3 regions of the Burkholderia sp. KL41 genome follow, and region 3 is predicted to be linked to each of the others. Evidence: riboswitches for the same ligand, from Rfam matches in the RefSeq annotation. Region 3 holds a riboswitch; each other region holds the start of a gene.
The links. A riboswitch is a leader RNA that binds a small molecule or an ion and turns the genes downstream of it on or off. The one in region 3 is predicted to bind cobalamin.
Positions count from the first base shown of each region.

Region 1: it holds a riboswitch for cobalamin, as region 3 does, so the genes downstream of both, PQB87_RS19575 (CbtB domain-containing protein) here and cobG (precorrin-3B synthase) in region 3, are expected to answer to the same signal.
Region 2: it holds a riboswitch for cobalamin, as region 3 does, so the genes downstream of both, PQB87_RS13815 (hypothetical protein) here and cobG (precorrin-3B synthase) in region 3, are expected to answer to the same signal.

Region 1 covers NZ_CM174447.1:420,854-428,467, forward strand. The annotation lists gene PQB87_RS19565 (inorganic phosphate transporter) at 181-1,773, opposite strand; gene PQB87_RS19570 (histidine phosphatase family protein) at 1,949-2,521, opposite strand; cobalamin riboswitch at 2,570-2,711, shown strand; gene PQB87_RS19575 (CbtB domain-containing protein) at 2,745-2,954, shown strand; gene PQB87_RS19580 (CbtA family protein) at 2,968-3,690, shown strand; gene PQB87_RS19585 (LysR family transcriptional regulator) at 3,713-4,621, opposite strand; gene metE (5-methyltetrahydropteroyltriglutamate--homocysteine S-methyltransferase) at 4,747-7,041, shown strand; gene PQB87_RS19595 (MFS transporter) at 7,142-7,614, opposite strand, start outside.
Region 2 covers NZ_CM174446.1:2,931,506-2,939,119, reverse strand. The annotation lists gene PQB87_RS13835 (EVE domain-containing protein) at 1-296, opposite strand, end outside; RNA gene ssrS (6S RNA) at 368-549, opposite strand; gene PQB87_RS13825 (cell division protein ZapA) at 631-945, opposite strand; gene PQB87_RS13820 (hypothetical protein) at 942-1,292, opposite strand; cobalamin riboswitch at 1,447-1,700, shown strand; gene PQB87_RS13815 (hypothetical protein) at 1,766-1,987, shown strand; gene PQB87_RS13810 (FecCD family ABC transporter permease) at 1,984-2,982, shown strand; gene PQB87_RS13805 (ABC transporter ATP-binding protein) at 2,979-3,794, shown strand; gene cobT (nicotinate-nucleotide--dimethylbenzimidazole phosphoribosyltransferase) at 3,847-4,902, shown strand; gene PQB87_RS13795 (adenosylcobinamide-GDP ribazoletransferase) at 4,892-5,668, shown strand; gene cobC (alpha-ribazole phosphatase) at 5,653-6,237, shown strand; gene PQB87_RS13785 (cobalamin-binding protein) at 6,341-7,258, opposite strand; gene cobD (threonine-phosphate decarboxylase CobD) at 7,255-7,614, opposite strand, start outside.
Region 3 covers NZ_CM174446.1:1,940,675-1,948,288, reverse strand. The annotation lists gene PQB87_RS09030 (cobalt-precorrin-6A reductase) at 1-468, opposite strand, end outside; gene PQB87_RS09025 (cobalt-precorrin-5B (C(1))-methyltransferase) at 465-1,553, opposite strand; gene cbiE (precorrin-6y C5,15-methyltransferase (decarboxylating) subunit CbiE) at 1,553-2,815, opposite strand; gene PQB87_RS09015 (hypothetical protein) at 2,940-3,236, opposite strand; cobalamin riboswitch at 3,379-3,569, shown strand; gene cobG (precorrin-3B synthase) at 3,637-5,040, shown strand; gene PQB87_RS09005 (precorrin-8X methylmutase) at 5,033-5,659, shown strand; gene PQB87_RS09000 (precorrin-2 C(20)-methyltransferase) at 5,656-6,390, shown strand; gene cobJ (precorrin-3B C(17)-methyltransferase) at 6,387-7,614, shown strand, end outside.

The DNA of each region.
Region 1 (7,614 bases), on a different replicon from region 3:
TGTGCAGACGCGCTCCAGATCTTGCGCTTCAATTCGGAAGCAAGAGGGAAAGGCACGGGACGCGCACGGACACATCGAAGGCGGCGACGTATCAGTGTGGAGAGGCGGAGAGGCGGAGAAGCGAGCGGCGAATCTTCCACGACAGGCGGCCGGCTCACCGGCCACCCGTCGCAACGTGAATCAAGCCATCGACCGGAACAACCAGTAGAGCCCGCCGGCAAGCACGATCGACGCCGGCAGCGTCAGCACCCACGCGAGCACGAGGCTGCGCACCGTGCTCCACTGCAGCCCGGAGCCGTTCGCCGCCATCGTGCCCGCGACACCCGACGACAGCACGTGTGTCGTCGACACGGGCAATCCGTACACGTCGGCGGCGCCGATCGTCAGCATCGCGACGAGTTCGGCCGATGCGCCTTGTCCGTACGTCAGATGCTGCTTGCCGATTTTCTCGCCGACGGTCACGACGATCCGCTTCCAGCCGACCATCGTGCCGAGGCCCAGCGCGATCGCGACGGCAACCTTCACCCACGTCGGAATGAATTTGGTCGCGTGGTCGAGTTGCTTGTGATAGTTGTCGATCGCCAGCTTGTCGTCGGCCGCGAACGCGGGCTGACCCGACTTCTCGATCAGGCGGATTGCTTCGGATACCAGATACATCGTGTTGCGCACGTTGTCGACGTCGCGCTGCGGCACGTCTGCCATCGAGCCCGACGCGCCGACCGCGGTCGCGAGCGATGTCGACAGCTGCTGGACGGCCGGCAGCACTGCAGGCGTCAGTTCGCGATGCTGCACGTAGCGCTCGACGTCGGCACGCGGGTTCGCGGACGGCGCGACGCCGTTCGTGTACTTCCCGAATGTCGCGGCCGCCTGGTTCGCGACCGCCACGAAGGTCTGCGTCTCGGCCGGCGTGACGGCCTTGTTCAGCGCATAGGCGGTGGGCACCGTGCCGATCAGGATCAGCATGATGAGCCCCATCCCTTTCTGCCCGTCGTTCGAACCGTGCGCAAACGACACGCCCGTGCAGGTCAGGATCAGCAGGCAGCGAATCCAGAACGGCGGCGGCTGGTCTTTCGGCGGCTCCTTGTACAACTCCGGAACCCGCACGAGCGTCTTCAGTACGAGCAGCAACAGCGCTGCGCACAGAAAGCCGACGATCGGCGAGAACAGCAGCGACCTGCCGACACCGAGCGCCTGGCCCCAGTCGACGCCGCTCGTGCCGGACGGCCCGTGCATCAGCTGGTTCATCAGCCCGACGCCGATGATCGAACCGATCAGCGTATGCGAACTCGACGACGGCAACCCGAAATACCAGGTCGCGAGGTTCCACACGATCGCGGCGATCAGCAGCGCGAACACCATCGCGAAGCCCGCGCCGCTGCCGACCTGCAGGATCAGCTCGACCGGCAGCAACTGCAGGATGCCGAACGCAACGGCACCGCTCGAGACCATTACGCCGAGGAAGTTCCACATGCCGGACCAGATCACCGCGACGTTCGGCGTCAGCGAGTGCGTATAGATCACGGTGGCGACCGCGTTCGCGGTGTCGTGGAAGCCGTTGACGAATTCGAAGCCGAGTGCGATCAGCAGCGCGGCGCCGAGCAGCAGGTACGGGAACAGTTTCCCTTCGCGGACCGGAGCCAGATCGTCGATCAGGTGCGTGGCGATGTAGAGCGCGCCGAGCGCCAGCACCAGCAGGAAGACGGCATAGCCGACCTGTCTGGTGCGTTCGACGGAGCCCGGGTTGTTCGGTGCGGACGAAGCAGGTTGATTCATGACGGCATCTCGTGAGGGAACCGCGTCCGATCCTATCTGCGGCCAGCAGTCAGTTTGATGACAGTCGGAACCACGCACGGTGTGCCTTGCCGATGCGTAAGGCGATTGAAGGCGTGTATGCGCAACGTGACGCGCCAGCCCGCATCGTCGTCCACATAGTGAGCGCAATAGCGCTCTACGCGTTGCCGTCCGTGCTCAACGTCCATCCGTTCGGCGACGCAACAAGCGTCGTGCAGGACAGCGGCGCGACGTCGATGCGGGCCGCTGCCTTCGAATCCATCCGCCGCACATGGGCGACGGCCGCGCGGACGATTGGCGCATGCGTGATTGCGACGATGTCGCGATCTTGCCGCAGCGCGTTCAACCACGTGCCGACGCGGTGCATGGCTGCTTCGAACGATTCACCGCCGTGTGGCGACGCTGACGGGTCTGCGATCCACGCGTCCAGTTCGTCCGGCAAGTCGCGTGCGAGGTCGTGCAGGCGCTGGCCTCGCCAGTTGCCGTAATCGATGTCGCGCAGTGCGTCGTCGATGTCGACATGAAGTCCGAGCGCATCGGCGGTCTGCCGCGCGCAGCATGCGGGGCTGCACAGCGCGAGCGCGCCGGCGGTACCTGCCCACCGGCCGCGTAGCGCAGCGGCTTCGGCGAGCCCGCGCGTATCGAGCGGATCGTCGTCGGGAAACGTGCCGGTGCGCATCGCCCGGGTCGATGCGTGTGCGATCAGGCGCAGCGAGGTAGGCATGTTCATGTCGGTTTTCGGATGATCCGGGACGGGCGCACGTGTCCGCCTGGCAGCGCTTCTTCAATACGCGAACGTTCGCGCGTACAATTCGCCCGATACGAAGCGCGGAAGCCGGTGCAAGCCCGGCGCGGTCGCGCCACTGTAACCGGTGATCGATGATCCCGGAAGCCAGACCTGCCTTCGTATCCATCCAACATTTGTCGGGGCGCGATTCCCCTGAGGTGCATCCATGAGCGAAGCAGTGCTGAGGCCGGCGGTCGTGCCGGCGCCCATCCCCGTCCGTGAACTGTTGCCGTGGGCCGTGTTCGTCGGCCTGATCCTGTTGCTCGCGCTTTATTTCGTCGGCGCGGAACAAGGTGCGACGTCGCTCGTGCCGGGCATGTACGTCCACGAATTCGTCCACGACGGCCGCCACCTGCTCGGCTTCCCCTGCCACTGACGCGGAGTTCACGATGGTCGGAAAGCTGCTCATGCGCGGGATGCTCGCAGGCATCGCCGCAGGCCTCCTCACGTTCGGTTTCGCAAAGGTCGTCGGCGAACCGCAAGTCGATCAGGCAATCTCCTTTGAAGAAAAAGCCGACGCCGCCAAGGGCGACGCACCGGAGCCGGAGCTGGTCAGCCGCCACACGCAGGCCGGCCTCGGCTTGCTGACGGGCGTCGTGACCTATGGCGCGGCATTCGGCGGGCTGTTCTCGCTGGTCTTCGCGTATGCCTACGGGCGAGGCAGCCGCCTCCCGGCCCGTCCGCTGGCCGCGTGGCTCGCGCTGGCGGCGTTCATCGCGCTCGTGATCGTGCCGAACCTCAAGTACCCGGCCAATCCGCCGTCGGTCGGCGACCCCGACACGATCGGCTATCGCACGGGCCTGTTCTTCCTGATGATCGCGATTTCCGTCGCGACGATGGTGTTCTCGGTCAGCGTGCGCCGCCATCTGCTGGCGAAGCTCGGCCAGTGGAACGCGTCGATCGTCGCCGGGCTCGTGTTCGTCGCGATCATCGCGGCCGTGCAGATCGGGTTGCCGTCCGTCAGCGAGTTGCCGGCCGATTTCCCGGCGGCCTTGCTGTGGAAGTTCCGCGTGGCGGCGATCGGCATGCAGGTGATCATGTGGACGACGATCGGCCTGCTGTTCGGCGCATGGGTCGAGCGCGGCGAACGCATCGGCATGCGCGCCGCCTGACGCGCACGGCAACGGGGCACGCCTAGCGCAGCATGCGTGGCGCGCTCCCCGTCGATTCGCGCGCCAGCGCGACGAACGCGGCCAGATAGTCGATCGATGCGTCCGCTTCGCGGATGCCGAGGAAGATCTGCTTTGCGATTCCCTTCTTGCCGAGCTTGACCGGCACGACCGGCATCCGGTCGGCGTATTCGTCGGCAAGCCATCTCGGCAGCGCGGCCACGCCGCGCTCGCTCGCCACCATCTGCAGCATGATGTCGGTCGTCTCGATCGACTTGTGCCGCCTCGGCACAATGCCGGCCGGCGTCAGGAACTGGTTGTAGATGTCGAGCCGGTCGGTTTCGACCGGATAGGTGATCAGGATCTCGTCGGTCAGCTGTTCGGGCGTCACGTAATCGGCGTTCGCGAACCGGTGCGAATCGGCGACCACCAGCACCTGCTCGTAGTCGAACACGGGGTCGAAGCGCAGGCCCGGCTTGTTCAGCGGATCGGGCGTCACGAGCACGTCGATGTCATAGCCGAACAGGGCGCCGATGCCGCCGAACTGGAAGCGCTGCTTCACGTCCACGTCGACGTCGGGCCAGCGCGACAGGTACGGCGACACGACCTTCAGCAGCCACTGGTAGCACGGGTGGCACTCCATCCCGATGCGCAGCGTGCCGCGCTCGCCCTTCGCGTACTGCTTCATCCGCTCCTCGGCGAGCTCGAACTGCGGCAGCAGCCGGTTCGCCAGCTTCAGCAGATACTGCCCGCCCTGGGTGAGCCGCAGGCCGCGGCCTTCCCGATCCCAGATCGGCGTGCCGAGCTGCTGCTCAATTTTCCGGACGGTGTGGCTGAGTGCCGATTGCGTGAGGTGCAGCGCGTGGGCGGCCGCGGTCAGTGAGCCCTGGCGCTCGACTTCACGGATCACGACGAGATGGAATCGTTCCAGCATGGATATCGCTCGCGCAACGGATACATGAACAGATTTAATGGATGAATGAAATAATGCCATTTTATTTCATGGAATGAAATCCCTATGATGGCTGCCGGATCTTCACTTCTTCTGGACGGCAGCTCATGGTCACGACACACAACCTCGGTTTCCCGCGCATCGGTGCGAAGCGCGAACTCAAGTTCGGTCTCGAACGCTACTGGAAGGGCGAATCGTCGCGCGACGAGCTGAAGGCGCTCGGCGCCGAGCTGCGCCAGCGTCACTGGAACGACCAGCGCGACCTGGACCTGGCCCCGATCGGCGACTTCGCGTTCTACGATCAGGTGCTCGACATGAGCTTCACGCTCGGCAACCTGCCGAAGCGCGTGCAGGGTTTCCACGGCGATGTGCTCGACAATTATTTCCGCGTCGCGCGCGGCCGTTCGGCGCAGTCGGCGGCCGAGCATGCGGCGTGCTGCGGCGGGGTCTCGGCCGGTGAAATGACGAAGTGGTTCGATACGAACTACCACTACATCGTGCCGGAATTTCACGCGGACACGAACTTCTCGCTCGACCCGTCGCGCCTGCTCCAGCAACTGGCGGAAGCGCAGGCGCAGGGCGTGGCCGTGAAGCCGGTCATCCTCGGCCCCGTCACGTACCTGTGGCTCGGCAAGGCGAAGGACGATTCCGACCGCCTCGCGCTGCTGCCGAAGCTGCTGCCCGTGTACGGCGCGCTGCTCGACACGCTGACCGCGCAGGGCGTCGAATGGGTGCAGATCGACGAACCGATTCTCGTCACCGAACTCGACGCCGAGTGGCGTCAGGCATTGCGCACCGCCTATGCGGCGCTGGAAACGCGTCGCATCAAGCTGCTGCTCGCCACCTACTTCGGCCAGCTCCAGGACAACCTGGCGCTCGCGAGTTCGCTGCCGGTCGACGGCCTGCATGTCGATGCGATCAACGCACGCGACGAAGTCGACGCGCTGGTGCGTGAACTGCCGGCCGAGCGCGTGCTGTCGGTTGGCGCGATCAATGGCCGCAACATCTGGAAGACGGACCTGAACGCGACGCTCGACTGGCTCGAGCCGCTCGCGAAGCAACTGGGCGATCGCCTGTGGCTCGCCCCGTCGTGCTCGCTGCTGCACGTGCCGGTCGATCTCGCGAGCGAGGAGAAGCTCGACGCGGAAATCCGCTCGTGGCTCGCGTTCGCGCTGCAGAAGCTCGACGAGCTGAAGGTGCTCGCGACCGCGCTGAACGAAGGCCGCGACAAGGTGGCCGATGCACTGGCCGCGAACGCTGCCGCGATCCATTCGCGCCGCCACTCGCCGCGCGTGCACAACCCGGCGGTGAAGGCCGCGATCGCCCGCATCGACGCGCAGCTCGGCAACCGCGTGAGCCCCTATACGCAGCGTGCGTCGAAGCAGTCGGCACGCCTGAAGCTGCCGGCGTTCCCGACGACGACGATCGGCTCGTTCCCGCAGACCGGCGAAATCCGTCACGCGCGCAGCCAGTTCAAGGCCGGTGCGCTGGACGATGCGGGCTACCGGGCCGCGATGCAGGCTGAAATCGAACGCAGCGTGCGCGAGCAGGAAGCACTGGAACTCGACGTGCTGGTGCATGGCGAAGCCGAGCGCAACGACATGGTCGAGTACTTCGGCGAGCAGCTCGACGGCTACGCGTTCAGCCAGTTCGGCTGGGTGCAGTCATACGGTTCGCGCTGCGTGAAGCCGCCGATCCTGTTCGGCGACATCAGCCGCCCGAAGGCGATGACGGTCGAATGGATCACGTATGCGCAGTCGCTGACGAACAAGCCGATGAAGGGCATGCTGACCGGCCCCGTGACGATCCTGAACTGGTCGTTCGTGCGCGACGACCAGCCGCGCTCGGTGTCGTGCTACCAGCTCGCGCTGGCGATCCGCGAGGAAGTGCTCGATCTCGAGAAGGCCGGCGTGCGCGTGATCCAGATCGACGAGGCCGCGCTGCGCGAAGGGCTGCCGCTGCGCCGTGCGCAATGGGGCGCGTACCTGAAGTGGGCGGTCGAGTCGTTCCGCATCACCGCGAACGGCGTGCAGGACGACACGCAGATCCATACGCACATGTGCTATTCGGAGTTCAACGACATCATCGCGTCGATCGCCGACATGGATGCGGACGTGATCACGATCGAGACCTCGCGCTCGGACATGGAGCTGCTCGATGCGTTCGACGACTTCAAGTATCCGAACGAGATCGGGCCGGGCGTGTACGACATTCACTCGCCGAACATCCCGACGCAGGAACATATCGTCGGCCTGATGAGGAAGGCGGCGGAACGGATTCCGGCGGAGCGTCTGTGGGTCAATCCGGACTGCGGGCTGAAGACGCGCCAGTGGGCGGAAGTGATTCCGGCGCTGACGAACATGGTCGCTGCCGCGAAGACGCTGCGCAGCCAGGTGCAATAACGCAGCGAGCGCACTGCACGCCGCCGTTGCGATCGAAGATCGGACGGCAAAAAAAACGGCCCGCGGAAGCGGGCCGTTTGGCGTCATGCGTGCACTTGCGTTATGCCGTGCGTGCGCCGCGCGGCAGCGGCTCGTTGGTCTTGCCGGGCGCGCCGGCATCGTCGATGCTGACGCGGCGCGAGATCAGCCACACGCACAGCGACGACAGGAGCGCGGCGCTCGTGTACTGGAGCGCGAGCGGCCACCATTGCGGCGCGGTGTTCTGCGCGATGATGGTCGCGACGAGCGGCGTGAGGCCGCCGGCGAGCGCGCCGCACACCTGGTACGCGATCGAGATCGCCGTGTAGCGGATGCGTGCGACGAAGATGCCGCTGACGAAGCCCGCGACCACCGAGTAGTAGCCCGATTCCGCGAGCGTCGCGAGGCCGACGCCCACCGTGATCGACAGCGGCGTGCCCATGTGCACGAGCGGCAGCATCACGAACGGGACGATCGCGGCCCATGCGCCGGTGATCAGCAGCACGCGCGTGGTGCCGAAGCGCTGCGCGAGGAACGCGGCCGCGAGCTGCACGA
Region 2 (7,614 bases), 990 kb from region 3:
AGCAGCCAGCGCGGCGCTTCCCGGGTCGACTTCGGATCGTAATAGGGGCTTTTCGGATCGAACTGCGTGGGGTCGGGGTAGGGTGTCGACGATACTTCGGCGAGGCCCGCGATGCCCGGCTCGGGGCAGCTCGAGTGATAGAACAGCACGCCGTCGCCGATCTTCATCGTGTCGCGCATGAAATTGCGCGCCTGATAATTGCGCACGCCCGTCCACGGCAGCGAGCGCTGCGGTGCGTTGGCGAGATCGTCGATGCTTGCTTCGTCCGGTTCGGACTTCATCAGCCAGTATTGCATGGATCGTGATCGACGCAGAAAGAGGCTGCTACAAAAGAAAACGGCACCGGGCTTCGCCCGATGCCGTTGGATAGGCCCCCGCCTTGGCCGCTAGGCCGGCATCCTGAACCTGAGGTTCAGAATTGGTCGCAGTTAGCAGCACTTCGGGTACATCAGACAGAGTGACGCGCGCGCCCGTGCTACAAATTTCCGCAACCGTGCACATGGCATTGGTTCAAGGAATATATGACCTTGGCGAACCAGGCAGGGAAGCTGACTGAACTGTGATTCGATGCGCCAATTTGACCACCGTTGATCGCCGAGATCAAGGGGAATCGACGCATCGATTAAAACGTTACTGCGTCTCGTGCTGTGCGAGCACCGCGCCGAGCTGTTCATTCATCTGGTGCATTGTACGACGGATTTCCTCCGCCGGAAATGCTTCACCGTGCCGCACGCTCGTTTGCAGCCGCAGCAATTCGGAAGCGAGCGACAGCGCCGCCATCACGGCGATGCGATCGGTGCCGCGTACCGAGCTGTTCGAGCGGATTTTCGACATTTCGGCGTCGACGCGCGCGACCGCTTCGAGCAGTGCCGCTTCGGTCTCGGCCGAGCAGGCGAGCCGATAGGCCTGACCGAGAATCGAGACTTCGATCTGCTTGGTGCTCATGCATGTTCTCCGTGGCTGGCCGCGTCATCGCCATCCGTACGCGCCTGCGCATCCAGCAGGTCGAGCTGGTTGTCGGCTTGCTCCGCACTTTTCGAGCGCGGCAGCTTTTCGAGAATCGCGTTCAGTTTCACCTGGGCGTCGTCGATCTTTGCCGACAGCGTGTCGCGCTCGGCCGCGAGCGCATTGCGTTCGTCGCGCAGTTGCGCGAGTTCCGCGCGGACCGTGTCCGCGTCCGCGCGCAATTGCGCGACCTGCTCCTCGAGCGCGAGCCGTTCCGAGTGATAGCGCTTGTTCAGCGAAATCAGACGGCCAATATTTTGAGATAGGGTTTCGAGTTCGTTGAGCATTTGCTGCGTCCTCTAAAGACCCAGCATTTTAGCGCGGAATAACGCGCAAACCGACATCTGTAACGTTTCCAGTCGTAACACCCCTGCTTCTTGCCGCGAATCGGCGCGTCACGTGCGTGCCCGGATGCTTCCTTGACGCTCGTGCGACCCGCTCCTAAACTGGCGCCGCCTCGGTGCTCGCGCGTGCAACGCGCGGTTAAACGGGAAGCAGGGCGCGGGCTCCGCCAGGACGCCGCCAACCTGCGCTGCCCCCGCAACGGTAAGCGGCCGCGTTGCATGACGCAGGCCGGCTCGGGCGCGTTCCGCATGCACGTTTCGCATGCGGACGCGGGCCACTGCGCGTCTTCGCGCGGGAAGGCGAGCCGGACCGCCGCCAGCCCGGATACCGGCCGAGGCGGGGAGCCCGCACGGGCTTCGTGACGCGCGGCCTGCGGGGAAGCGGGGCGTGCAGTGCTTCACGGGATTGATCTTCGATGCTGACCCCAATCGTCGGCGGCGCCGATTTCTGCCATCTTGATGACGTTCTCGAACCGGGCGACCACCGGAAGGTCGTCGCGCGCGTCGACCACCTGACCGCAAGGATCACGAGCTTGGGTATGCCTGCAACACGCTGCACTGCGCCGATGTCGCGCCCGGCCCGCAGCGGTAGCGCGCCGATGCGCGCAGTGTCGTCCGTCGCGCGGAGGGCCGCATGAGCGCCGTGCGCGCCACCGCGATCTGGGCCGCATTGGCCGCGGCGGTCGCATTGCTGTTCGTCGCGTCGCTGTCGATCGGCAGCGTACCGATGTCGCCGTGGCAGGCGCTCGCGTCGCTCGTGCCGCATGGCGGCGACGCGCTGTTCGCCGACATCGTCCGCACGCTGCGCCTGCCGCGCGCGCTCGCGGGCTTCGCGTGCGGTGCGCTGCTCGCGCTGGCCGGCTCTTTGTTGCAGGTGTTGCTGCGCAACCCGCTCGCCGATCCGTACGTGCTCGGCGTGTCCGGCGGCGCGGCCGGCTTCGCGCTCGTCGCGATGATCGCGGGCGGCGCATGGTGGCTCGTCGATGTGTCGGCGTTCGCCGGCTCGCTCGTGTCGGTCGTGCTCGTGCTCGGACTCGCGCGCCGCGAGCTGGGGCGCGGCGAGTCGCGCGATGCGTCGCCGCGGCTGCTGCTCACGGGCGTCGTGATCGCGGCGGGGTGGGGCGCGCTCGTCACGCTGCTGCTGTCGCTCGCGCCCGATGCGCGGCTGCGCGGCATCATCTTCTGGCTGACGGGCGACCTGAACGGCGTGAGCACACCGTGGTTCGCGTGGGGCGCGCTGCTGCTGGCCGCGTGCATCGCACTGCCGGCCGCGCCGCAACTGAACGTGCTGCTGCGCGGCGATGCGACGGCGCTCGCGCTCGGCGTGCCGGTCGCGCGCCTGCGTGTGCGGATCTATCTCGTCGCATCGCTGGCCGCCGCGGCCGCAGTGACGACCGCCGGCACGATCGGCTTCGTCGGCCTCGTCGTGCCGCACGCGCTGCGGCTCGCATTCGGCAACGACCAGCGGATGTTGCTGCCGGCCGCGATGCTCGCGGGCGGCGGTGGCGTGATGGCCGCCGACCTGCTCGCACGCACCGCGATCGCGCCCGCGCAACTGCCGGTCGGCGTGATGACCGCATTGATCGGCGTGCCGGTGTTCCTGTGGATGTTGCTCAGGAGGCCGATGCGATGACCCGTGCCGCATTGCGCGCCAGCGGCGACGAGATGAGCTGCGCGGCCGTCGGCCTGACGCTGAAGGCTGGCGCGCGCACGCTGCTCGATAGCTTCACGCAGGCGTTCCGTCCGGGCGAGATCTGGTGCATCGCCGGGCCGAACGGCGCAGGCAAGACGACGCTGCTTGCGACCCTCGCGGGGCTTCAGCCGCCGGCCGGCGGACACGTCGAGATCGACGGCCGGCCGCTTTCCGCATGGCCGCCCGCGCAGCTCGCGCAGCGCCGCGCACTGATGCCGCAGCAACTGCACGACGCATTCAGCGCGACCGTGTTCGATACGGTGTTGCTCAACCGCTTTCCGTATCTCGGCGGCTGGGGCTGGGAGCGCGACGGCGACCGCGCGGCCGCGCGCGACGCGCTGGCGACCTTCGACCTGACCGCGCTTGCGTCGCGCGACGTGCTGTCGCTGTCGGGCGGCGAGCGGCAGCGCGTCGCGCTGGCCGCGACGCTGTGCCAGGACGCGCCGTTGATGCTGCTCGACGAACCGCTCGCGCATCTCGACCTGCATCACCAGATCGATTGCCTGACCGCGCTGGCCGCCTGGCTCGACGCGGGCCCGCGCGCGGTGCTGTTCTCGTGCCATGATCTGAACCTCGCGCGGCGTTTCGCGACGCATGCGCTGTTGCTCGACGGCCGTGGCCACGCGTGGGCCGGCCCCGTGCACGACGTGCTGACACCCGAGCGCGCGAGCGACGCGTTCGGTTATCCGCTCGTGCTGATCCGCGAGAACGGCCGCGACGCGCTGCTGCCGGCGTGGCCCGAGCGACAATGACGTTTCCTTTTCCGATGCGCGGTGCACGCCGCGCCCACGACACGGCTTCCCGATGACGACCCCGACCCACTTCCCGCCCGCGATCGCACCGCTCGACGACGTGCTGCGCAAGCGCCTGCAGCATGTGATCGACCACAAGACCAAGCCGCCCGGCAGCCTCGGCCAGCTCGAGGCAGTCGCGCTGCAGGTCGGCCTGATCCAGCACACCGAGCGGCCGGTCGTGCAGCGTCCCGTGATGATCGTGTTCGCCGGCGATCACGGGATTGCCGCCGAAGGCGTGAGCCCCTATCCGCAAGCGGTGACCGCACAGATGGTCGCGAATTTCCTCGCCGGCGGCGCGGCGATCAATGCGTTCTCGGGCGTCGCGCAGAGCACGCTCGAGATCGTCGATGCGGGCGTCGCGTCGCCGCTGCCGCTGTCCGACCGCCTGGTGTCGCTGCCGGTCGCGCGCGGCACGCGCAACTTCGCGACGGAACCTGCGATGACGCGCGACGAGGCGATGACGGCGCTCGCAGCCGGTGCGGCGCGCGTGCGCCTGCACGCGTCGCTCGGCACGAACGTGATCGGCTTCGGCGAGATGGGGATCGCGAACACGTCGTCGGCCGCGTGCCTGATGAGCCGCTTGCTCAGCGTGCCGATCGACGCGTGCGTCGGGCGCGGCACGGGCCTCGACGACCAGGGCCTCGCGCACAAGCGCGCGGTGCTCGGCCGTGCGCTCGTCAAGCACTCGCACGCGATTGCGCCGCTCGACGTGCTCGCGACGTTCGGCGGCTTCGAGATCGCGATGATGACGGGCGCGTATCTCGCGGCCGCGAGCGAACGGATGACGATCCTCGTCGACGGCTTCATCGCGACGGCCGCATTGCTCGTCGCCGAGCGCATCGCGCCCGGCGTGCGCGACTACTGCGTGTTCTCGCATACGTCGCACGAGGCCGGGCACCGGCGCATGCTCGAGCATTTCGGCGCGAAGCCGCTGCTCGCGCTCGACCTGCGGCTCGGCGAAGGCACGGGCGCGGCGCTCGCGCTGCCGCTCGTGCGTGCGGCTGCCGCGTTCCTCACGGAAATGGCGAGCTTCGAATCCGCCGGTGTCGACGATCGTGACGCCTGATCGCGCGCGCGGCGTGCGGGCCGAACTGCGCTACTTCTTCGTCGCGCTCGGCTACTTCACGCGCGTGCCCGTGCCGCGCGCGATCGGTTACGCGGCCGGCGATCTCGACCAGGCCGCGCGATATTTCCCGCTCGTCGGCGCATGCGTCGGCGCGTGGGGCGCGCTCGTGTATCTGGTCGCGCTGCGCGCGCTGCCCGTGTCGATCGCGGTCGGGCTGTCGATGGCCGCCACGCTGCTCGCCACGGGGGCCTTCCACGAGGACGGCCTCGCCGACAGCTGCGATGCGTTCGGCGGCGGCTATACGCGCGACGACGTGCTGCGCATCATGCACGACTCGCGGATCGGCACGTTCGGTGCGGTCGCGCTCGTGATCGCGCTCGGCGTGAAATGGCAGGCGCTTGCGTCGATGCTGCCGTTGCGTGCCGCATGGACGATGATCGCCGCGCACGCGGCGAGCCGCGCGGCGGCCGTGAGCCTGCTGATGACGCTCGACTACGTGCGGCCCGAAGGCAAGGCGAAACCGGTCGCGCAACGGATGGGGGCACGCGCGGCGTGTGTCGCCGCGCTGTTCGGATTACCGTGGCTGTTCTGGCCCGACTGGCGCATGGGCGTCGCCGCCTGCGTGGCGCTCGTGCTCGTGCGCGCGTGGGCAGCCCGCTATTTCGTGAAGCGGATCGGCGGTTATACCGGCGACTGTCTCGGCTTCACGCAACAACTGTGCGAACTGGCGATCTATCTCGTGGTGCTCGGATGGACGTCGTCCTGATCCGTCATCCGGCCGTCGGTGTCGAGCCGGGCATCTGCTACGGACGCAGCGACGTGCCGCTCGCCGCGCCGGCCGACGCCGGCGCGCAGGCCGTGCGCGCGCATCTGTCGGTACTCGGCGCGCCGTTTCCCGAACAGGTCTGGACGAGCCCGCTGACGCGCTGCGTGTCCGTTGCCGAGCGGATCGCGCAGGCATGCGGCGTGCCGCTGCAACGCAATGCGGACTGGCAGGAAATGGATTTCGGCGCGTGGGAGATGCGGCGCTGGGACGATATCGACCGCGCGGCACTCGATGCGTGGGCGGCCGACCTGATGCATGCGTGCGCGCATGGCGGCGAAAGCGTCGCGCGGTTCGCTACCCGGGTCGCCCGGCGGGCCGATGCCGTCGCGCAGTTCGACCGGCCGCAATGGGCGGTCACGCATGCGGGCGTGATCCGCGTGTTCGCGGCGCATGTACTGCGCGTGCCGCTCGATACGCTGTTGTCGCGGCCGGTGCCGACCGGTGGTGTCGTCTGGCTGCGCGCGGATGCCGCCACGGGAACGTGGGAAGTGGTGCACTGGGACGAATAGGCGCACCGGCGTCCGCATCTGAACGACGCGGCGCGCGGTCGATCTGTCTCAAACACCGACGCATCGGGTTCAGATGCGCGACGGGCGCGCAAGCCGCCGGAACTCAGCGCGCCGGCCGCCGCCCACGCGCGGCTTCGAGATCCTCGCACAGCGCGGCCGCGCCCTGCGCGATCCGCGGCGACGGTCGCGTCAGCAGATCGCCGTCGATCGCGAACAGGTTGTTGCGCGCCACGGCCGTCAGCGCGGGCCACGTGCGCCAGCGCGCCAGGCTCGGCAACGGTTCGTCCGTACGCGACGCCCCCGCGCTCGTCGTCACGATCGCCTCCGGATTGGCCGCGAGCACGGCCTCGTCGGTGACGGTCGGCACGAGCGGCCGGAGCGATGTGAACACGTTGCGGCCGCCGCACAGCTCGATCACGTCGTTGATCAGGTGCGCGCCATTGAGCGTCATCAGCGGCCGGTCCCAGACCTGGAAGAACATCGTGACGGGCGCCCGCGCGGCATAACGTGCGCGTAGCGCCGCGATGTCGCGCGTATAGGCGGCCGCGGCCGCATCGGCAGCCGGTTGCGTGCCGAGCAGCGTGCCGAGCCGGCGCAGCGACGACGATACGTCGTCGAGGTGCTTCGGTTCGCTGAAGAACAGCGGGATATGCAATGCGCGCAATGCGTCGGTCTGCCGCTCGGCGTTGCCGTGCCGCCAGACGACGATCAGGTCGGGCTTCAGCGCGGCGATCCGCTCGAGGTCGAGCGCCTTGTTGTCGCCGACGCGCGGTATCGCTTGCGCGGCGGGCGGATAGTCGCTGTACGTGACCGTGCCGACGAGCTTCGCGCCGCCGCCGGCCGCGTAGACGAGCTCGGTCGCGTGCGGCGCGAGGCTGATCACGCGCTGCGCGGGTGCAGGCAGCGTGACGGTATTGCCGGCGTCGTCGCGCGTCGTGATGTCGGCGTGGACGAGCGGTGCGTGAGCGAGTGCGGTCAGCATCGCGACCGGTGTCAGCCGGCGCAACAGGCGCGCAATCATGCGGATTCCCGTTGCAGCAGCGGCACGCAGTGCGCGAGTGCGTCGCCGAGGCGCTGCCATTCGGCTTCGCTGCCCGGCAGGCCGACGCGTACGCTCGACGGTGTCGGGAAGTATCGCGTCCAGATTCCGCGTGCCGCGAGTACCGCATGCAGTGCCGCTGCCCGCGGGTCGTCGGTCCAGCTGAAGAGCGGCGTCGCGCGGGCAGCGAAGCCGTGCGCGCGCAGCAGTGCGGCGAGCCGCTCGCCGTCGGCCGCGAGCCGCTCGCGGGCGGCGGCCTGCCATGCGCGATCGGCGAACGCCGCGGCGACCGCATGGCGTGCGGGCCCGCCGACCGTCCAGGCGCCCAGCATGTCGCG
Region 3 (7,614 bases):
ATGCGGGTCGAGGCAGCGCACGAGCCAGAACTGGTGCGGCGGGATCGCGTCGAGATGTGCGAGCGGTTCGCGGCCGAGCGTGAACAGCGGCCGCCGGAACGGCGCGAGCGCGGCTTCGATGCCGGCCCAGTCATCGACCATGCGCCAGTCGTCGCCGGGTTGCGGCGACCACGGCGCACGGCGTAGCGCCCACAGCGGCACGCCCGCTTCACGCGCCGCGGCGGCGGCATTCGCGCTGATTTGCGCGGCATACGGATGCGTCGCGTCGATCACGAGGCCGATGCCGGCGTCGCGCAGATACGCGGCCAGCCCGGCAGCGCCGCCGAAACCGCCGACCCGCACGTCGCAGCGCAGGTCGTCGGGCGTCTTGCCGAGGCCGGCGAGACTATAGACATGATGCGGGCCGAGCGCGCGCGCGATCTTCAGTGCGTCGCCGGTGCCGCCGAGCAGCAGGATGCGCGCGCTCATCGCGCTGTCCCGACGAAGCGGCCCTGCCGGTCGATCGCGAACATCTCGACCGTAACCGACGGCGGCACGATGTCGCGCGCGACGCGCAGCGCATGCGCACAGACGAGATCGCCGAGCGGCACACCGTCGGCGTGTGCGAGCTTCAGCGCTTCCTGGCTCGTGTTCGCGGCGCGCATTGCCGCCTGCAGCGCGTCGCTGGCGCCGGCCTCGGCCGCCCACTGCGCGAGCAGCGGCAGGTCGATGCTCGAATGGCGGCTGTGCAGGTCGAGATGGCCGGCCGCGAGCTTGCTGAGCTTGCCGAAACCGCCGCACATCGACAGCCGCGCGACCGGCGCGCGCCGCAGGTGCTTGAGCACCGCGCCCGCGAAATCGCCCATCTCGATCAGCGCCATGTCGGGCAGGTGGTAGTGCGCGCGCATCGCATCCTCGCTTGCGTTGCCCGTGCACGCGGCGATATGGGTGATGCCGTTCGCCCGCGCGACGTCGATGCCCTGATGGATCGACGCGATATAGGCCGAGCACGAGAACGGCCGCACGATGCCGGTCGTGCCGAGGATCGACAACCCGCCGACGATGCCGAGGCGCGGGTTCATCGTCTTCAGCGCGAGCGCCTCGCCGCCCTCGACGCCGATCGTCACGTCGAAGCCGCCCGCATAACCGTGCTCGGCCGCCAGCGCTTCCAGGTGCGTCGTCATCATCTGGCGCGGCACCGGGTTGATCGCCGGTTCGCCGACCGGCAGCGTCAGCCCCGCGCGCGTGACCGTGCCGACGCCCGGCCCCGCATGAAAACGCACGCCGGGCGCCGCCGCGAGCGCGACACGCGCGAAGATCAGCGCGCCGTGCGTGACGTCCGGATCGTCGCCGGCATCCTTGATCGTGCCGGCTTCCGCGCCGTCGGCCGTCGTCCGGCAGAACTCGAGCCGCATCATCACGCGCTGCCCCTTCGGCAGCACGATCTCGACCGCGTCGTCCGCATGCCCCGCGAGCAGCAGCCGCGCGGCGGCGAGCGACGTCGCGGTCGCGCAACTGCCGGTCGTGTAGCCGAAGCGTAGCGGCGCGGGCTGTTCGGGGGTCTCGTCGCGCATCACGCGTCCGTCGTATGCGTCGTGGCTGGCGATGCCGCCGTGCCGGCCGTGTCGACCGTGGCCGGCTTGCGCACGTCGTACAGCGTGACCGGCAGCGCCTGACGCCACGTGTCGAAGCGGCCGAGCGGCTCGGCATGCGCGAGCGACACGCGCGTGAGCGTGCCGCCGTGCGTCTCGCGCCATGCGGCGAGCGCCAGCTCGCCCTGCAGCGTGACCGCGTTCGCGACCAGCCGGCCGCCGGGTTTCAGCGATGCCCAGCACGCGTCGAGCACACCGGCCGCGGTCGCCCCGCCGCCGATGAAGATCGCGTCCGGCGCGGCGAGCCCCGCGAGCGCCTCGGGCGCGCGGCCCGCGACGAGTTGCAGGCCCGGCACGCCGAGCGCGTCGCGGTTGTGCTCGATGAAGCGCTGCCGCTCCGCATGCGCTTCGATCGCGATCGCGTGGCATGACGGATGCGCGCGCATCCATTCGATACCGATCGAGCCGCTGCCGGCGCCGACGTCCCACAGCAGCTCGCCGGGCACGGGCGCGAGGCGGCCGAGCGTCATCGCGCGCAGGTCGCGCTTGGTGAGCTGGCCGTCGTGGCGGTATGCATCGTCGGGCAGGCCGGGCGTGAGCGCGCGGCGCGGTGCGTCGGGGCCGGCCCGGCAGTCGAGCGCGACCAGATTGAGCGCGGCCGTTTCGGCGACGCGCCAGTCCTGCGCTAGCCCGTCGAGACGCCGCTCGAGCGGGCCGCCCAGATGCTCGAACACGCTGATGCGCGTCGGCCCGAAGCCGCGTGCGACGAGTTCGGCCGCGACGGCGGCCGGCGTCCGGCCGTCGGCGCTCAATACGAACAGGCGGCGGCCCGGCAGCAGGTGGCGCGCGAGCGCCGCAAGCGGACGGCCGACGAGCGAAACCGAGCCGACATCCTGCAGTGCCCAGCCGAGGCGGGCGGCCGCCAGCGACAGCGACGACGGCGCGGGCAGCACGCGCCATTCGTCAGGGGACAGCGAGCGCGCGAGCGTGGCGCCGACGCCGAACAGCATCGGGTCGCCGCTGGCGAGCACGCAGACGGGCGACATGCGCCGTGCAAGCACGCCCGCAAGGTCGAACGGCGACGGCCACGCTTCGCGCGCGGCCGGCAGCCGTGCGGGCAGCATGTCGAGATGCCGCTTCGCGCCGACGACGAGCGTCGCGTCGAGCAGCGCGCGGCGCGCGCTGCGGCCGAGCCCCGCGTAACCGTCGTCGCCGATGCCCACTACCGTCAGCCACGCCGTCATGCACCCTTCCCCATCGTTCGATTCCATCCCGTTTGTTGCGATGCGCGGCTGCCGGAGCGCCGCGCGTTGATTCGTTTCCATGCCGTGCGCATCGCCCGACGGCCGGTGCGGCACGGCCACGACGTCAGCCGAGCGGCACGCCGACGACAAACGTCAGCAAGGCCAGAACCATGCCGCCGATCGACGCGATCAGCAGCCAGCCGAGCAGCAGCCACATGAGCGGCCGCGCCCCGCTTTTCCTGTACAGGAGCGTGCCGCCCGCGACGATCGGCACGCCGAGGCCGGCGAGCCCGACATTCTTCGGCCACTCGGCCGACGGTGCAAGCGGGATCAGCAGGCATGCGAGCAGGACCCATGCGGGGATGGCCAGCAGGCCCAGTGCGATGCCCATGCCGAACAGTTCCGTCCTGCCGAGTTTCATGGCGGATGCCGGCGGTCGCCGATCTGATGTCGAGGCGCCAATCCTACCATTTGCGAGACAGCGCAAAACCGTCTGCGGCCATGCTGCGACGCGGTTGCGCGACGCACCGCCGATGCCGGATCGTCGCGAAAATCGGGTATCCTACGGCCGTTCGTTCGCCGGTGCCCTTCGGGGCCGAAGAGGGAACACAGGGCGCACCACGCGCCGCTGTGGCTGCCCCCGCAACTGTAGACAGCGAGCCGATCTCCCCCTCATGCCACTGGTTTCACCGGGAAGGCCGGGAGCCGGCGCCGACCTGTCAGCCAGGAGACCTGCCGGCCAGAAAGTGCGTGCGTGCCAGTCGGCGTCGGGCGGGGTGTACCGACGCGTTGGCCGCGGCGCGACACTGCCCCGGTACCCCGTGAGTTCCGCCCCCGATTCGATTCCTGCGTCGCCCGTCGCGCGCCCGTCGGCTTGCCCGGGGCTCGTGCGCGTGGTTGCGGCCGCCGACGGCGGGCTGTGCCGGATCAAGCTGCCGGGCGGCCGGCTCGATGCGCGTCAGGCGCGCGCGATCGCCGCCGCCGCGCGTGCCTGCGGCTCCGGCGCGATCGACGCGACCAATCGCGCGAATCTCCAGCTGCGCGGCATTCGCGACGGCGCGGCCGACGCGCTGATACGCGCGTTGCTCGACGCGGGCCTCGGCCCGTCCGTCGACGCAACCGCGGATGCCGTCGCCGATACCGCCGCGCTCGCCGCGAGCGACGACGTCCGCAACGTGATGCTCAGCCCGCTCGCCGGTGACGACCCCGCCGCCCTCGTCGACAGCCGCGCGCTCGCCGCGCCGCTCCTCGACATGCTGGCGCGCGAGCCGCGCCGTGGCGAGCTGTCGCCGAAATTCTCGATCCAGCTCGACGGCGGCGAATCGGTTGCGGCGCTCGATCATCCGCACGACATCTGGCTGGCCGCGTGGCGTCGCGGCGACGGTGCGGTACGCATCGCGGCCGGGCTGGCCGGCTGCCCGCCGGTCGCGCACGACGACCGACCGGCCTCGGTCGATGTCGCGCCCGATCAAGGTGTCGCGCTGGTCCGCGCGCTGCTGCTCGCGTTCCTCGATCTCGCGCCGGCGGACGTCACGCGAATGCGTGCCCTGCTCGCAACCTGCGGCGAACGCGCGCTGCTCGAGCGCGCGCAGCACTATGTGCCGTTCGCGCTTGCGGCCGATCCGGCGCTCGCCGGCTGGCGCCGCGCGCGCACCGATCCGGTGCTGCGTTTCGGCGTACACCCGTCGCGCGATGCCGCGCGCTGCCACGTCGGCGCGCAATTCCCGCTCGGCCGGCTCGACGCCACGCAACTGGAACGGCTCGCCGCGCTGGCCGAAACCGACGGCGACGGCACGCTGTCGATGACGCCCTGGCAAGGCGTGTTCATGCATCGCGTCCCGCGTGAACGCGCGCCGGCCACGCTCGATGCGCTGGCGTCGCTCGGCCTCGTCTGCGCGTCGTCCGACCCGCTGGCGTCGCTCGTCGCGTGCACCGGCAGCGCGGGCTGCGCGAAGGCGCGCGCCGACACGAAACACGACGCGCTCGCGCTCGCCGCGCGCATCGGCCATGCGGTCGACGTGCACCTGACCGGCTGCGAGCGCCATTGCGCGCTGCCGCATCCCGCGACGCACACGCTCGTCGCGGTTGCGCCCGCGCACTACGACCTTTACCGGCGCGATGCGGCCGCGGGCCTCGGCGCCCCGCTCGCGCGCCATCTGACGATTGACCAGGCCGCGGCCCGACTGACGGGCGCACGGCACAGCCAGGACACCACCGATGCTTGACTACATTCGCGACGGGCAGGAAATTTACCGCCAGTCGTTCGCGACGATCCGCGCCGAGGCCGACCTGTCGCAGGTTCCGCCCGACCTCGAGAAACTCGCGGTGCGCGTGATTCATGCGTGCGGGATGGTCGACGTCGTCTACGACCTGCGCTTCTCGGCCGGCGCCGGCACGGCGGGCCGCACGGCGCTCGCGGCCGGCGCGCCGATCCTGTGCGACGCGCGCATGGTCGCCGAAGGCATCACGCGCGCGCGACTGCCGGCCGGCAACCGCGTGATCTGCACGCTCGGCGAGCCGGAAGTGCCCGATCTCGCGCGGGATCTCGGCAACACGCGTTCGGCCGCCGCGCTCGAACTGTGGCGTCCGCAGCTCGCCGGCAGCGTCGTCGTGATCGGCAATGCGCCGACCGCGCTGTTCCACCTGCTCGACATGATCGACGCCGGCGCGCCGCGCCCCGCCCTGATCCTCGGTTTCCCGGTCGGCTTCATCGGTGCGGCCGAATCGAAGGCGCTGCTCGATGCCGACAGCCGCGGCGTCCCGTACGTCACGCTGCTCGGCCGCCGCGGCGGCAGCGCGATGGCCGCTGCGGCGGTCAACGCACTCGCGACGGAGGTCGAATGACGACCGCGCGCGGACGCCTGTTCGGGGTCGGCGTCGGCCCCGGCGATCCCGAACTGATGACGATCAAGGCGCTGCGCGTGCTGCAGGCCGCGCCCGTGGTCGCGTATTTCGTTGCGAAGGGCAAGAAAGGCAATGCATACGGCATCGTCGAGGCGCACCTGCGGGACGGGCAGACGCAACTGCCGCTCGTTTATCCGGTGACGACCGAGGCACTGCCGCCGCCGCTCTGCTACGAGACGGTGATCGCCGACTTCTACGACACGGCCGCCGAGGTCGTCGGTGCACACCTCGATGCGGGGCGCGACGTCGCGGTGATCTGCGAAGGCGACCCGTTTTTCTACGGCTCGTACATGTACCTGCACGACCGCCTCGCACCGCGCTACGACACCGAGGTGATCCCCGGCGTATGCGCGATGCTCGGCGGCACCGCCGTGCTCGGCCAGCCGCTCGTCTATCGCAACCAGAGCCTGTCGGTGCTGTCGGGCGTGCTGCCCGAGCACGAGTTGCGCACGCGGCTCGCGCAGGCCGATGCGGCCGTCGTGATGAAGCTCGGCCGCAATTTCGACAAGGTGCGGCGCGTGCTCGACGAGCTGGGGCTCGCGAAGCGCGCGCTGTATGTCGAGCGCGCGACGATGGCGAGCCAGCGCATCGTGCCGCTCGATGAAGTCGATCCGATGGCGTCGCCGTATTTCTCGCTGCTCGTCGTGCCGGGGGAAAAATGGCAAGGATGACGACCCCGCCCGCGATCGTGATCCTCGGCGCGGGCGCGCTCGATACCGCGCGGCGCATCCAGGCGCGTTATCCGGGGGCCCGCGTGCACGGCCTCGCATCGCGCGTCACCGCCGACGTGCCGTTCGACGATCTCGGCGCGCACTTGCGCGAACTCTATGCACGCGGCCTGCCGATCGTCGCGCTGTGCGCGGCCGGCATCGTGATCCGCTGCATCGCTCCGGCGCTTGCCGACAAGGGCGTCGAACCGCCCGTGCTCGCGGTGGCGGAAGACGGTTCGGCGGTCGTGCCGCTGCTCGGCGGGCTGACGGGCGTCAACGTGATGGCGCGCGAAATCGCCGCCTGCGTCGGCGTCGCGCCGGCGATCACGACGAGCGGCGAACTGCGCTTCGGCGCGTGCGTGCTCAATCCGCCGGAAGGCTATGCACTCGCCGATCTCGCCCAGGGCAAGCGCTTCGTGTCCGACCTGCTCGCGGGTGCATCGACGCGCATCGACGGCGCGGCGCCGTGGCTCGACGATGTCGCGCTGCCGCGCGACGACGCAGCGGCGCATGCGATCCGCGTGACGCCCGAAGCCTGGCTCGGCACGCATGACGAGCTCGTGATTCATCCGCGCAGCGTGGTGGTGGGCGTCGATGCGCACGCTGTTCACGCGGATGGCGCGCTCGCGGCACGCATCGCGGCGTCGCTCGACGCGCACGGTCTCGCCCGGCTGGCGCTCGCGGCCATCGTGGCGCCCGCAGCGGCGATCGGCGATGCCGCGCTGGAGGATGCGGCGCACACGCTCGACGTGCCGCTTCGTTTCGTCGATGCAGACGTCGACGGCGACGGTGACGGCGGCGTACCGGCCGATGCGGCCGCGCTGCTCGGCCGCGCGTTGCGTGTCGTGCACACGCTGCGGGCCACGACGAACGGCATCGCATGCGCGGTCGCGTCGCATCCGGTCGATCCCGCCACGCTCGGCCGTGCGCGCGGCCGCCTGACGGTGCTCGGGCTCGGCCCGGGCGGCGCCGCGTGGCTCACGCCGGCCGCGCGCGCCGCGCTCGCGGACGCGACCGACATCCTCGGCTACACCACCTACGTGAACATGGCCGGCCCGTTCCGCGACGACCAGCGCGTGCACGGCACCGACAATCGCGAGGAGATGCAGCGCGCGCGCCATGCGTTCGAACTCGCGGCCGAGGGCCGGCGCGTCGCGGTCGTGTCGTCCGGCGACCCGGGCGTGT